Regions from separate parts of the Cryobacterium sp. Hz9 genome, predicted to be linked through region 1. Evidence: riboswitches for the same ligand, from Rfam matches in the RefSeq annotation. Region 1 holds a riboswitch; the other holds the start of a gene.
What was found. A riboswitch is a leader RNA that binds a small molecule or an ion and turns the genes downstream of it on or off. The one in region 1 is predicted to bind thiamine pyrophosphate.
Positions count from the first base shown of each region.

Region 2: linked by a shared signal. The riboswitch ahead of thiC (phosphomethylpyrimidine synthase ThiC) and the one ahead of E3N85_RS08445 (bifunctional hydroxymethylpyrimidine kinase/phosphomethylpyrimidine kinase) in region 1 are both predicted to bind thiamine pyrophosphate.

Region 1 is NZ_SOFC01000014.1:351,369-358,464, forward strand. It holds gene moeB (molybdopterin-synthase adenylyltransferase MoeB) at 1-764, opposite strand, end outside; gene E3N85_RS08425 (thiazole synthase) at 764-1,555, opposite strand; gene thiS (sulfur carrier protein ThiS) at 1,558-1,794, opposite strand; gene thiO (glycine oxidase ThiO) at 1,809-3,053, opposite strand; gene thiE (thiamine phosphate synthase) at 3,124-3,768, shown strand; gene E3N85_RS08445 (bifunctional hydroxymethylpyrimidine kinase/phosphomethylpyrimidine kinase) at 3,803-5,344, opposite strand; TPP riboswitch at 5,327-5,426, opposite strand; gene E3N85_RS08450 (helix-turn-helix transcriptional regulator) at 5,603-5,956, shown strand; gene E3N85_RS08455 (cation transporter) at 5,953-6,639, shown strand; tRNA gene E3N85_RS08460 (tRNA-Met) at 6,773-6,846, opposite strand; tRNA gene E3N85_RS08465 (tRNA-Thr) at 6,878-6,949, opposite strand; gene E3N85_RS08470 (glycoside hydrolase family 13 protein) at 7,074-7,096, shown strand, end outside.
Region 2 is NZ_SOFC01000006.1:195,042-202,137, forward strand. It holds gene E3N85_RS01555 (response regulator transcription factor) at 1-55, opposite strand, end outside; gene E3N85_RS01560 (BTAD domain-containing putative transcriptional regulator) at 215-1,216, opposite strand; gene thiC (phosphomethylpyrimidine synthase ThiC) at 1,590-3,230, opposite strand; TPP riboswitch at 3,248-3,355, opposite strand; gene E3N85_RS01570 (LuxR C-terminal-related transcriptional regulator) at 3,383-4,213, opposite strand; gene hxlB (6-phospho-3-hexuloisomerase) at 4,327-4,920, shown strand; gene hxlA (3-hexulose-6-phosphate synthase) at 4,979-5,602, shown strand; gene E3N85_RS01585 (FAD-binding oxidoreductase) at 5,806-7,096, shown strand, end outside.

The sequences.
Region 1 (7,096 bases):
GGGTCGCGCGCAATCGTAAGCTCGCGCCAGGACGCGTCGAGCGCGTCGAACAGCACGACCCGGCCCACGAGCGTGCGTCCGACCCCGGTGATCAACTTCACGGCTTCGGCGACCATCGTCGCTCCGATCGTTCCGCACAGCATCCCAAACACTCCGCCCTCGCCGCAGCTGGGTACGGAGCCGGCCGGTGGGGCGTCCGGATACAGGTCCCGATAGGTAGGACCGTGCAGATTCCAGAATACGCTGACCTGGCCCTCGAAGCGCAGGATGGATCCCCAGACGCAGGGCTTGCCGAGCATCGCTGCGGCATCACTGACCAGATAGCGAGTGGCAAAGTTGTCGGCTCCGTCAACGATCAGGTCGTACTGGGCGAACAAGCCCAGAGCGTTCGCCGAGTCAAGCCAGACATCGTGTTGGCGCACCGTGACCAGGGGATTGAGCGCCGCTACCGCCGCGGCAGCCGACTCGAGTTTCGAACGGCCCAGTCCTGCGACGCCATGGATAATCTGACGCTGCAGGTTGCTCAGGTCCACGGTGTCATGGTCGACAATGCCCAGCGTGCCCACCCCGGCAGCCGCCAGGTAGAGCAGAACCGGCGAACCGAGGCCGCCGGCGCCAATCACGAGCACGCGCGCATTCTTGAGCCTTCGCTGGCTGAGCACACCGATTTCAGGAATAAGGATGTGCCTCGAGTACCGCTCGCGTTCCGCAGCGGAGAGCTTCTCGCCCGGTTCGACGAGCGGTGCCAGCGCGGCAACCTCCATCACAGGTCGGGCCGCCCGTTCATCATTGACGATGCCAGGGCGTGGTTACGCCTCGGAATGCGGCCGGCCTGCGAGGCACGCCGGCCCGCAATCACGGCGTGCTTGAAGGCATCGCCCATGAGAACCGGGTTTTGCGCGCGCGTCACCGCGGTGGCCAGCAGCACAGCATCGCAGCCCAGCTCCATCGCCAGAGCAGCATCGGAGGCGGTACCGATTCCAGCATCGAGCACCACGGGAATTGCGGCGCGGGCAACGATCAGCTCGATATTGTGCGGGTTGAGAATGCCCAGCCCGGTGCCGATCGGCGCCCCGAGCGGCATCACGGCGACAGCGCCCAGATGCTCGAGCCGCAGCGCGAGCACCGGGTCGTCATTCGTGTAGGCAAAAACCTTGAAGCCCCGCGCGACAAGCTGTTCAGTGGCATCCACCAGTTCGACCGCATCGGGAAGAAGGGTGTGCTCATCGGCGATGACCTCGAGTTTGATCCAATCGGTCTCGAGGGCTTCCCGGGCTAGCTCGGCGGTCAGGACGGCTTCTCGCGCGGTAAAACAGCCAGCAGTATTGGGCAGCACTCGGATGGAATTCTCTACCAGAAGATCAAAGAGTGACCCGGTGGTCGCCACGCTGTGACGCCGCATGGCGACGGTGGTGAGTTCGGTTCCGGAGGCGCGCAGGGCAGCCCCGAGGCCGTCCAGACTCGGTGCGCCCCCGGTGCCCATGATCAGACGCGAGCTCAACGACACGCCGTCGATCACGAGGCGGTCGGTGTTCGTGTGTTGCGCGGTCTCCACGGTCAACCTCCCTGAACGGCGGTAACAATTTCAATCTCATCACCGGCGGTGAGCCCGGTGCGCCACCATTGGCTGCGTGGAACGACCTCGGCGTTGCATGCGACGGCCACGCCGAGACGTTGTCCGTCGGTTGCGCGGCCGTCTTGTGCGATGGGCCGATCGGTGATCTCGGCCACGAGGTCGGTCACGGTGTTGCCGGGCAGCACGGTTCGTTCCTGGCCATTGACGGTGATCTCAATGCCTGGGGATTCGGTCACGAGCGGGCTCCTGTCGGTGAAGCGGATGCCGGGGCGCGGCTCGCTGAGAAACGATCGGGCCGAAAGCTTCGCCACCGATCGACCGTGATCTCCTGGATCAGCTGAAGGCAGTACTGGGCCGCGATCGGGGTGAGCAGTACGCCATGACGAAAGAATCCGGTGGCGATGATGAGGCCAGGAATGTCATCAGTGTCACTCTCAGCTCCCGTTCGGCCAACGCGACCGAGAAGCGGCGCGTTATCGGGCGTTCCGGGACGAGCCCGAGCGGTCATCTCGATCAGCTCGAGCTCGTTGACCGCTGGCACCAACACCTGAGCGTCACGCAACAGTTGATAGACGGCACCAGCCGACACCGCACTGGAACCGTCCTCGCGTTGCGTGGCTCCGATCACGAGCGTTCCATCCGAGCGAGGAACCAGATACACCGGCACGCCATGCACCAACCCGCGAAGCGTGCAGGTAAGCACTGGCTGAAGATGCGCGGGCACGCGCAGCCGAAGAATATCCCCGTAGACCGGGCGAAGCGGCAGGCTCAATCGCTGGGGCAGCCCGCTCAGCCCGGCTGCCCCGAGGCCATTGGCCACAACTACTTCGGTGGCCCTGACCGTTGAACCATCGGCCAAAGCGACACCGGTGACGCGCGATGAAGCATCCGCTGAATCTTCGTGCGCCAACCCAGTGGCGTTCACGCGGATCAGGGCGTCGTGGCCCCACCCACCGTTTCCCGCCAGCGCGGCGAGCGCGAGTTGGATGCGCTCGGCGAGCCGGCGCGGGTCGACCTGATGATCCTGCTCCACCATGAACGCACCGGAAACACGGGGGCTCAGCAGCGGTTCGAGCATGCGAGCTGCGCGAATGGTCAGGGGTTCAACGCTCAGCCCATTGGTCAGTTGCACGCTGCGCAGGTCGGCGAGCGCTTGCCGGTCGGCCGATTCGGCACCAACGTTCATGGTTCTGGTTCTCTGGTATCCGGTTGCGTCGGAATCCACTCCGAGTGATTCGATGAACGCAGGATACAGCGAGGAAGAGGCGAGCATGAGCTCGAGCAACGCCTCTTCCCGATAGTGCAGTTCGCTTACCGCCGCGAGCATTCCGGCGGCCGCATAGGTGGCGCCCCCGGCCGGATCCGGGTCGATGACAACCACCGTGCGGCCGGAATGCGCAACCGCCCAGGCGATGCCGAGTCCCACGATGCCGCCGCCGATCACGGCCACGTCGACCGTGAGGCTGCGTTCACTCATGGTGCGCACCGTCGGCGTCGCGACTGAGCATCGGCGAAAGCTGCCGTCGTTGCCCTTTAGGGTTGGTCGCATGGACCAGACGAACGCCCGGCTGTATCTCTGCACCGATGCCCGAAAGGATCGCGGCGATTTCGCTGACTTCATAGATGCCGCGTTCGCTGGCGGAGTCGACATCATCCAGCTGCGCGACAAGAACATCGACGCCGCCGAGGAGCTTGAATATCTCGAGATTCTGCGCACGGTCGCCGACCGATACGCACGACTCTGGGCCGTCAACGACCGGGCCGATATCGCCAGCCTCGCGGGCGCGCCGGTATTTCATGTCGGCCAGACCGATCTGCCGCTGGCCTCCGCACGCAGCCTGCTCGGCGCGGCAGCCCTGATCGGGCTGTCCACTCACACCACCGAGCAAGTGGATGCCGCCCTGACCACCGACGTGCTCGACTATTTCTGTGTCGGCCCGGTCTGGGCAACGCCGACGAAACCCGGTCGTGCGGCGGTTGGAACGCACCTGTTGAGCTATGCGGCCGCGCGCAGCGCATCTGCTCACAGCACTCGTCCCTGGTTTGCAATCGGCGGCGTCGATCTCGGCAACATCGATCAGGTCGTCGACGCCGGCGCTACTCGGGTGGTTGTGGTGCGCGCGATCACCGAGGCGAGCGACCCGACGGATGCCGCGCAGCGGCTTCTGGCCCGACTGCCCGCCCTCGGCTAGTCGCGCGCACAGCACTTCGTTCCGCGCGGTCATCTCAGGCTTTCACTAGCTGCCGAGGGGCGTCGAAGAAGTCGAGTTCGAAGCGCGCCGAGGTCGTAAACGCCTGGCGCATTGCCGCGCATTCCGATTCCGAGACCGTCGCCGCAACGTCGTCGGTGAGCGCGATCGCCTGCCGCGTGGCCGCGGCGAATTCCTCATCGGAATAGGTCTCCAGCCAGGCTGCATACGGATGCGCCGCCTCTTCGGTGCGCGACAGAAATTCGGCGTGCAGTCGGTCACCGACATCCGAGTACAGCCAGAAACAAGGCAACAGCGCCGCGAGAAGCACCGCATAATTTCCGGCCTCACTGGTCGCGAGCAAATGATCCAAGTAGCCCGTCGTCACCGGGCCTGCCTCGTCAGGGTCAGGTTGCTGCCGAAGCCAGCTTCGGTGCAATTCCGACTCGACATCGCGGCACCGCGCTGCAGAATCGGCCAGGAAGCGTTGCGCGCTCACGGTCGGCGCGAGCTCGCTGGCATGCGCGAGAACGCGTGCATAAGTGGCGAGATAGAGCGCATCCTGGGCGAGGTAATAGGAGAAATCTTCTTCTGCCAGTGCACCGCTGCTGAGGTCCGTGATGAACGGGAGATCGAAGATTTGCAGGCGGATCAGCTCGACGTCTCGCCACAGGGTCGAGCTGAACGGCGCCGGATCAGCAGGCGCGGCTGACGCGGCTGACGCTTCGGAAAACAGCCGATGAAAATGATGGATCGGGCCGTTTCCCCGCCCGACCTCGAGGTCGTCAGCGTAGGTCAGTGCGTCCTGGAGCCAGTCCTTGACCTCGGCGAGGGACTGTGTCCAGTTCCCGGTTCTCGCCTGCACGGTCGCCATCGCCGAGGAGAGCGAGCACCCGGTGCCGTGGGTGTTCTTGGTTATGATTCGCGGTGCCGTGAACTCGACAACACTGTGCGCCATCAGGCCCTGGGTGTTGACCAGAGCATCCGGGCAGGTGGTGTCGTCAAAGTGTCCCCCCTTGACCAGCACGGTCACGCCGGCACGGGCTGATAATCGTCTGCCTTGCGCGACGGCCTCTGCCCAGTCGGCCGCCGGCGGCTCGGCGAGCAGAACGGCCAGCTCGGGAACGTTGGGCGTGACGAGATCGACGAGAGGGATCAGGTCGCGTAGCGCCTGCTCGGCGGAGGGGTCGAGCAGCCGGTCCCCACTCGTTGTGACCATCACCGGGTCGAGCACGACTATCGGAGGACGGCACACGTCGAGCCAGGAACGCACCTCATTGATCACATCGAGATCCGCGAGCATGCCAATTTTGACGGCATCGATGGTCACGTCGTCGCTCACGGCACTCAATTGCTGGCGCAGAAACGCAACCGGCGGGATGTGCACCGAGCGCACCCCGAGCGTATTCTGCGCGACCAGGGCACTGACCACCGCCATCCCGTAGCCACCGTTGGCCGCAATGCTTTTCAAGTCGGCCTGGATGCCAGCACCGCCGGTTGGATCGGTCCCGGCGATACTGAGGATTCGGGGTGTTTCCCTCAGCGTGTGGTCGGAGATTCGATCGATCATCGGTGACATTCCTTCGCTAGTACTAACTAGACAGGTTCAACGGGTATTGATCTCAGCTCCCACATTGTGTGGGGCACCCCGTGTCAATGAATAAGTCTATACGCACACACCATCACCGAGTCGCTTGTTCCCGCCGCGAAGGCCGGTCGGGCAGCACGTCTACGGCGAGTCCGTGGGCGGTGACCTGCTCCAGAGGTAGTCGCACGGACCGTGCCGATGCTTGTCGAGCACTTGCGAATGAGTCAGCCATCACTGTAACGTCAGTGCATGCTGACTATTGCGTCACGGGTGGATGTCATGAACCGGCTCGGCCGGGCTCTGGCGGATCCGACCCGGTCCAAAATCCTGCTGAGCCTCCTCGACGCCCCCGGGTATCCCGGCCAGCTCGCGCAGAACCTCGGACTGACCCGCTCGAACGTGTCCAACCACCTGAGTTGCCTGCGCGGGTGCGGCATCGTCGCGGCGACCCCGGAAGGCCGCGCAACGCGGTACGAGATCGCAGACCCGCACCTGGCACATGCGCTGGTCGCGCTGGTCGACGTGGTCCTCGCCGTCGATGACGGTGACGAATGCACGGACGTCGCCTGCAACGTCCCGCTGTGTTGCGGGGCCGGCGTATGAGCGCAACTTCAACGCGTGCTGGTCGGATGCTCAGCCCGCTGCGCAAACGTCTCCTGCAGCGGCGAATCCGCTGGATAGTCGCGATCACCATAACGTACAACCTCATCGAGGCGGTCATCGCTCTCGCTGCCGGATCCATCGCATCGTCAGCAGCGCTCATCGGTTTCGGCCTCGACTCGATCGTGGAGGTGCTCTCAGCCGCCGCAATCGCCTGGCAGTTCGCCGCGCCGCAACCGGAGCAGCGCGAGAAGGTCGCGTTGCGGGTGATCGCTTTCTCCTTCTTTGCTCTCGCCGCGTACGTCACCGTCGACGCAGCGCTGTCGATCACTGGACTGCGCACGCCCGAACACAGCCCGGTCGGAATTGCGCTCGCGGCGGTCAGCCTGATGGTGATGCCTTGCCTCAGCTGGTTCGAACGTCGCACCGGCCGAGAGCTCGGCTCCGCATCCGCTGTCGCCGACTCCAGGCAAACCCTGCTCTGCGCCTACCTCTCGGCTGCGCTCCTCATCGGGCTGCTACTGAACAGCCTGCTCGGCTGGGCCTGGGCGGATGCGATCGCCGCACTCGTGATTGCCGGTTTCGCGATCCGAGAAGGCATCGAAGCGTGGAAAGGTGACACCTGCGCGACACCGGTATCGACACTGACCGGTGAACGCCCCCCCGAGCACGAGAGCTGCTGCTAACTGCCCGCGCGAGCGTGAGACAGTGCACCTCTGATTGCGCTGCGCATGAGTGCCTTAATCATGACCGGGTCATTCATGGGCACAAAAAAGCCCTCTGGCCGGTGAAAAAACCTGGTCAGAGGGCCTTTATATGTAGCGGGAGCGGGAATTGAACCCGCGACACCACGATTATGAGCCGTGTGCTCTAACCAACTGAGCTACCCCGCCGCGACTTGTCGGCTGTTCGCTTCCAAGCCTGAGCCCCCTGTGGGAATCGGACCCACTACCTCTTCCTTACCAAGGAAGTGCTCTACCAATGAGCTAAGGGGGCAGAGCAACCAAAACAGGAGCACTGCCCGTTTTTGGCAACCTAGAAACATTATCACCCCGACAGCGAACTCCGGACCACTTCCACCACGCTACAGGCACCAGCGAGGATGCCGTAGCATTTTAGGATGACTGGCATCGAACTGACCCC
Region 2 (7,096 bases), on a different contig from region 1:
CGGTCGCGGTTGTCCCATGCACAACGGGTTCACTCGGGAACATCTGCGAGGTCATTTCCGGCGACCTCTCTGCCCGTTTTCGAGCCTCGTTGCTGGCGGAGAGCATTGCACTGTTCCGGTCGGCGACACCATTATGCGCAAAACACGAGCATCTGTCGAGTCCCGTCCCTCGATTCCCCCATGTGGTGGGGCGACGGGCGCACGGGCTGCCAGCTCAGGCGTGAGTGACAGCGCGCCGCAGAAATGACGTGACAACATCGGTGGCCTCCCGGATCGACTCCGCAACCGGCTGTGGTCGCGCAAGAATAGAGGCCGCCCTGGCGTTTGGACGGATATTCGGCCCGCCGGCCGGCGATAGGCGGAGTCGGTCGTGCAGCATGAGCAGGGCGGAGAGCACGTCCGCCAGGTCGCCGTCACCGTCTGCTGTCGCGTGCAGCAGCCGAAGCTGGGCAGCGCGCAGAATCGGCCCGGGAGCGCAGCCCAACTCGTTCCGCATGGCGTGGCGACAGCGGTCGTACGCCTGCAGGCCTTCGGTATGGCGCCCGCTCGTCTCCAGTCCGAGGATGAGAGCCGTCCAGGCTCGTTCATTGAATGGCTCTTCGGCCAGTGCCCGGTTCGCGAACTCGAGCGCCTCATCGATTCGGTGCAGAGCTGCGGCGGTTTCTGAGGCGAGAATGCGGGCGCCGGTGAGTCGGGCGGCGTGCAGGTCGCGGGCTTCCGCTGCCCAGGCCGGTACGAGTTCGTCGCCGAGAAGGGGTGCTTTGGCGAGGTTGAGAGCCCGCAGCAGCAGGGGGTAGGCAAGGCTCGGAACAGTCTTCTGGGCTCGTTGCAGCAAAACGTCAAACTGGTCGAGGTCGACGTCGACCAGGTCCCGGTCGAGCACGTAGCCGCCGGTCGTGGTCTGCAGCGGACCGAATTTACCTGCGCCGGGCTGCAGATGGCGGCGCAAGACACTCACATAACTTTCGAGGGTCGGTAGGGCTTCGACCGGGGCGTTCGCGCCCCAGAGTAATTCGATCAGGCGGTCCTTCGAGACGGGCAGTCCGAGGTGCACGAGCAAAATCTCCAGGATCTGGCGCGGCTTCGGGCCACCCAGTTGATGGGAGTGCAGTACGACCGATCCGCGACGAACGGTCAGGTTTCCGAATACGTGCACGTTCAGATGGGCTATGGCTGTCGTGGTGGGTTGTGCTCGAGTCTCGAATACGGTTGTCATGGCGACCTCCACTGTTGGAATGTGCCCATGGTGCCCGGTCGCTGTTGAGGGGGAAAGCCGCGTGTGGACTAGTCGATTACCCCTAATTTCGGGGGTCGGTTCAGGGTGTGCTGTGGTGCCCGGTACCGAGCGAAAACCGTGACCCCTGCGGCTGTCGAAAACCGCAGCGACAGCCTGATGCGGAACGTCGAAAACCAGGGTCGTGAGAATGGATATACCAGCCGCCGTCTGCTGGGTCGAGCGAACCCGGAGCGCGGTGCGGCGGTGCTAAAACTGGGTGAGTGCGTGGCGCGTCCACGCTCGACAGGCGATCCTGGATGCTTCCCACCGTTGTCAGGACGAACCAAGGGGAGCGTCGCGTCTGCGCTCAGTGTTACTCCGCCGAGATCACGCGCAGCGGTAGATAGACCGAGCTGCCCAGGCGGGTGAACTCCGCCGACTTTTCGACCATGCCGGCCTCGATCGCCTCGAGGCTGGTGAGGCCGTTCTCTTCGGCGTAGACCCGAACATCCGCTGAAATGCGCATGGAACAGAACTTGGGCCCGCACATGGAACAAAAGTGGGCGGCCTTGGCCGGGCCGGCCGGAAGCGTTTCGTCGTGGAAGCTCTGCGCGGTGTCGGGGTCGAGAGAGAGCGCGAACTGGTCGGTCCAACGAAACTCGAACCGGGCCCGGCTGAGGGCGTCATCGCGTTCCTGGGCGCGCGGATGCTGTTTGGCCAGGTCGGCGGAGTGGGCGGCGATCTTGTAGGTGATCACGCCGGTCTTCACGTCGTCGCGGTTGGGCAGCCCGAGGTGCTCTTTGGGTGTGACGTAGCACAGCATGGCGGTGCCGGCCTGGGCGATGATGGCCGCGCCGATCGCGCTCGTGATGTGGTCGTAGGCTGGCGCGATGTCGGTGGCAAGCGGGCCGAGCGTATAAAACGGGGCCTCCTCGCACAGTTCCTCCTCAAGGCGCACATTTTCGACGATCTTGTGCATCGGAACGTGACCCGGCCCCTCGATCATCACCTGCACGCCGTAGGATTTCGCGATTTTGGTCAGTTCGCCAAGGGTACGCAATTCGGCGAATTGGGCCTCGTCGTTGGCGTCGGCGATCGAGCCGGGGCGCAGACCGTCGCCGAGCGAGAAGGTCACGTCGTAGCGGCGCAGAATTTCGCACAGCTCCACGAAGTGGGTGTACAGAAAGCTCTCTTCGTGGTGCGCGAGGCACCAGGCGGCCATGATCGAGCCGCCGCGCGAGACGATGCCGGTGACGCGGTTGGCTGTGAGTGGCACGTAGCGCAGCAACACGCCAGCGTGCACGGTCATGTAGTCGACGCCCTGCTCGCACTGCTCGATCACGGTGTCGCGGTAGATCTCCCAGGTGAGCAGTGCCGGGTCGCCGTTGACCTTCTCGACGGCTTGGTAAAGCGGAACGGTGCCCACCGGAATGGGCGAGTTGCGCATGATCCACTCCCGGGTGAGGTGAATGTCTTTGCCGGTGGAGAGATCCATCAGGGTATCGGCGCCCCAGCGGGCGGCCCAGACCATCTTCTCCACCTCTTCGGCGATTGACGAGGTGACGGCCGAGTTGCCGATGTTCGCGTTGATCTTCACGGTGAAGGCCTTGCCGATGATCATCGGCTCACTCTCGGGGTGCTTGCGGTTGGCTGGAATGACCGCCCGGCCGCGCGCCACTTCGTCGCGCACGAGCCCGACCGAGACGCCTTCGCGGGCGGCGATGTAGGCCATTTCCGGTGTGACGATACCCGCCCGAGCCCAGACCAGCTGGGTGGAGGCACCGTCGATGGGCAGCGGATGCTCCCACCCGGCCCTCATCTGCGGAAGCCCCTTCTGGAGATCGATGGTAGCCGTAGCGTCGGTGTACGGGCCGGACGTGTCATACAGATCGAAGTGTTCGCCGTTGCTGAGGTGCACCCGGCGCACCGGGATGTGAAGCCCGGGCCACGTGGGAACCGGTTCGTAACGTTTGCTGCTGCCCTTGATCGGGCCGGTGGTGACGGTTTCTGACATGGCTGTTTCGTCAGGTGTGCGCATTGCGTGGAGCTCCCTACGCCGGCATTACCCGGACAGGTTCAACGGTCGACGGCCCTGGCCGTCCTCTCAGCTCGCTGGTGCGCGCTCCCGTGTTTGGTGTGTGTCTTCTGACGCTTTCACCTTAGCGGTCAGCGGGCGAGGGATGCCAGTTCGGCGCGGGTCGATGCGCCAACCTTGCGCAGCAGGTTGGCCACGTGAAACTTCACCGTGTTCTCGCTGATGGTCAATGTCTCGGCGATTGCCTTGTTGCGGGCGCCCGAGGCCACGAGTTCGAGCACACCGCGTTCGCGCGGGCTGAGCCCCCAGGCCGCGGCGGCCGTGACGGATGCTGTCGGCGCGTCCAGCGGAAGCGACACCGCCATCTCGGATCCCCACCCCGCCGTCGCCTCCACGTTGAGGGTGCCGCTGAGTGCGACGACGCGGGCGGCCAGTTGGCGCACGCTCGCCACCTCGGCGTCGAGGTCACCCGGGCCGTCGTCGCGAATGTGAATGAGCAGGTTGCTGCCGTCGCAGTCCCACTGCACACGCACCCGGGCGACACCGGTCTGCTCGACCAGAGCGAGCACGGCGCCGCGCACGATGGCCCTGGCTTCGTGGGCGACCTCGCCGGGCAGCGCACGCCCGTTCACCGGTGGCTCGACGAACTGTACGTCGAGGTCGCCGAAACGCACGAGCGGGCGCAGGTCATCGCGCAGCCGTTCGAAGGCACGCGCAACGGGTTCCTCGGTGAGGCTGCGATCGAGGTCGCTCACCGCGCGCAGCGCGACCATTGCGGCCGCGGCGAGCTCGGTCGCCCTCTGGCGGGCAGCGGTGTCACTCGTTCTGCTCGAGCGCAGCACGGCAAGCAATGATTCCAGTGTGGTCGCGTGCGCATCGGTCAAGTCGGCGATGAGTTTGGAGCGCTCGGCGGCCGCGGTGCGCGAGTTTTGCGCGGGCTGGATGGGCGGGGAAAGCGTCATGCGGTCATCCTATCCGAACCACCCTGTTAGCCAACTCGGAGCCATTCGTTTGGATAGTAAAACCGCCCATTTGGCGGGCTGCACTCCCGCTCAGCGGAATGGATGATTGTCCTATGAACGAAACGACAACCACCCAAGCGCGACTCGCAGTAGCGGATGCCATCGGCATCATTACTGCAGAGAACGGTCGCGTTGTCGACGCGCTCCGAGCGGCATCCGATTCGTCGCTGGACGATGCAGGGACCCTGCTCGCGTCGGCTCCACGGGTCTTCGTGCTCGGTGCCGGCCGTTCGGGCCTGGCTCTGAAGATGACCGCGATGCGGCTCATGCACCTCGGCCTTGATGTGCACGTGGTGGGCGAGGTGACGAGCCCGGCGATCACGGCGGGCGACGTGCTGCTCGTTGCCAGCGGTTCCGGAACGACGGGAGCCATCGTGCGCGCCGCCGAGACGGCGCACGGCGTCGGCGCGAACATTCTCGCGCTCACCACGGCGCCCGAGTCGCCGCTCGGGCGGCTCGCCGCGGTGACCGTGGTTATTCCCGCGGCCGCCAAGCAGGACCATGCCGGCCAGGTATCAGCCCAGTATTCGGGCGGCCTGTTCGAGCAGTCCGTTCTGCTCGTGGGCGACGCAATCTTTCATGCGCTGTGGCAGGCGAGCGGGGCTACGGCCGAGCAGCTCTGGCCACGCCACGCGAACCTCGAATAAGGCGCGCAACTCTACACAAACCTTCCACCCTTACTCACGAACAGAAAGTAGAACCCCCATGAAGCTTCAGGTAGCAATGGACGTACTGACCACCGACGCCGCACTCGCGCTCGCCGCCCAGGTCGCCCCGCACGTCGACATCATCGAGCTCGGCACCCCGCTGATCAAGGCTGAAGGCCTGCGCGCCGTCACCGCGATCAAGGCCGCGCACCCCGACAAGATTGTTTTCGCCGACCTCAAGACGATGGATGCCGGCGAGCTCGAAGCCGACATCGCCTTCGCCGCTGGTGCCGACCTCGTCACCGTGCTCGGCACGGCCGGGGACAGCACTATCATCGGTGCTGTCGCCGCCGCGACCAAGCACGGCAAGGGCATCGTCGTTGACCTCATCGGCGTCGCCGACAAGGTCACCCGCGCCCGCGAGGTCACCGCGCTTGGCGCCCAGTTCGTGGAGATGCACGCCGGACTCGACGAGCAGGCTGAGCCCGGCTTCTCGCTCGCGAAGCTGCTCAACCAGGGCGAGACCGCCAAGGTTCCGTTCTCCCTCGCCGGTGGTGTGAGCCTCGCGACCATCGCCGCGGTGCAGCGCGCCGGAGCAACGGTTGCCGTTGCCGGCGGAGCGATCTACGGCGCCGAGGACCCGGCCGCTGCCGCCGCCGCCCTGCGCGCCGCGATCATCTAGTCTCAACGCTTACCCTGGTGCCGTCCCGCTTACGCGGGGCGGCACTTTTGTGCGTGTGGGACGTCCGGCACGGGGCGGCCAGCGCGCGGTGCGCATCAAGAACGGATTCCAGCACTGTCGTCGAGCGCGGCTAGGCTGGGGGCGCCCAAGACCAGTCAGCGGCATCGTTGCCGCGAGAGGACGCGCCCGCCGTGAGTAACCGCCTGACCAGTACCATCTTCGATCGAGACCGGCCAGCGGCATCCGTCGTCGCCGCCTCGCTCACCGGCACGCGGCAGGGTTCTTTCTGGCTCGATGACCTCGGGCCGCGCGCGCACTATCCCCGGCTCTCGGGCGACCTCACCTGCGACCTCGCCATCGTCGGCGGCGGCTACCTCGGCCTGTGGAGCGCGGTATTGGCCAAGCAACAGAATCCCGCTGCCCGGGTGGTGCTGCTGGAGGCGCGCACGGTCGGATGGGCGGCATCCGGTCGCAATGGTGGCTTCTGTGAGGCGAGCCTGACCCACGGCGAAGAAAACGGGCGCAGTCGGTGGCCCCAGGAGATCGATCGTCTGACCGAACTCGGTCAGGAGAACCTCGATGAGATTGAGCGGGCGGTGGCCGCCCTTGGCCTCGACTGCGATTTCGAGCGCACCGGGGCCATCGACCTGGCCACCGAGGAGCATCAGATCGACTGGCTGCGGGAGGTGACGCCCGACGAGCACACCCTGTTTCTCGATGCGGCGGCCGTGCAGGCCGAGATTGCGTCACCGACCTATTTGGCGGGGGTCTGGCACCGGCGCAGCAATGCCCTTGTGCATCCGGGCAAGCTCGCCGTCGAGCTGGCGCGGGTGGCCACCGAGCTCGGCGTGGAGATCTTCGAGCGTTCGCTCGTGCAGAACCTCGACACGACCGCGCTCACCGTCGCCCAGGGCACCCGGGTCATGACCGCGGGCGGCACCGTGACGGCCCGGAGGACAGCGCTCGCCACCAATGTCTTTCCGTCCCTGCTCAAGCGCAACAGGCTCGCCACCGTGCCGGTCTACGACTACGTGCTGATGACCGAACCGCTCAGCGCGAGCCAGCTGGCCGCGATCGGCTGGCAGAACCGGCAGGGCCTCAGCGACCTCGCCAACCAGTTCCACTACTACCGGTTGAGCGCCGACAACCGCATTCTGTTCGGCGGCTACGACGCTGTGTATCACTACGGACGCAGAGTGCGCAGCGGCTACGAGAACCGTTCGGAGACCTTCGAGAAGCTCGCGAGTCACTTCTTCACGACGTTTCCGCAGCTGGCCGGAGTGCGCTTCAGCCACAAGTGGGCCGGCGCCATCGACACCTCCACGCAGTTCTGTGCCTTCTTCGGCCAGGCCCGCGCCGGGCGGATCAGCTATGCGGCCGGATTCACCGGGCTCGGCGTGGGCGCCACCCACTTCGCGGCCCAGGTCATGCTCGACCAGCTGGCCGGCCGCACCACGGAACGCACTGAACTGGCCATGGTGCGGGGCCGGCCGC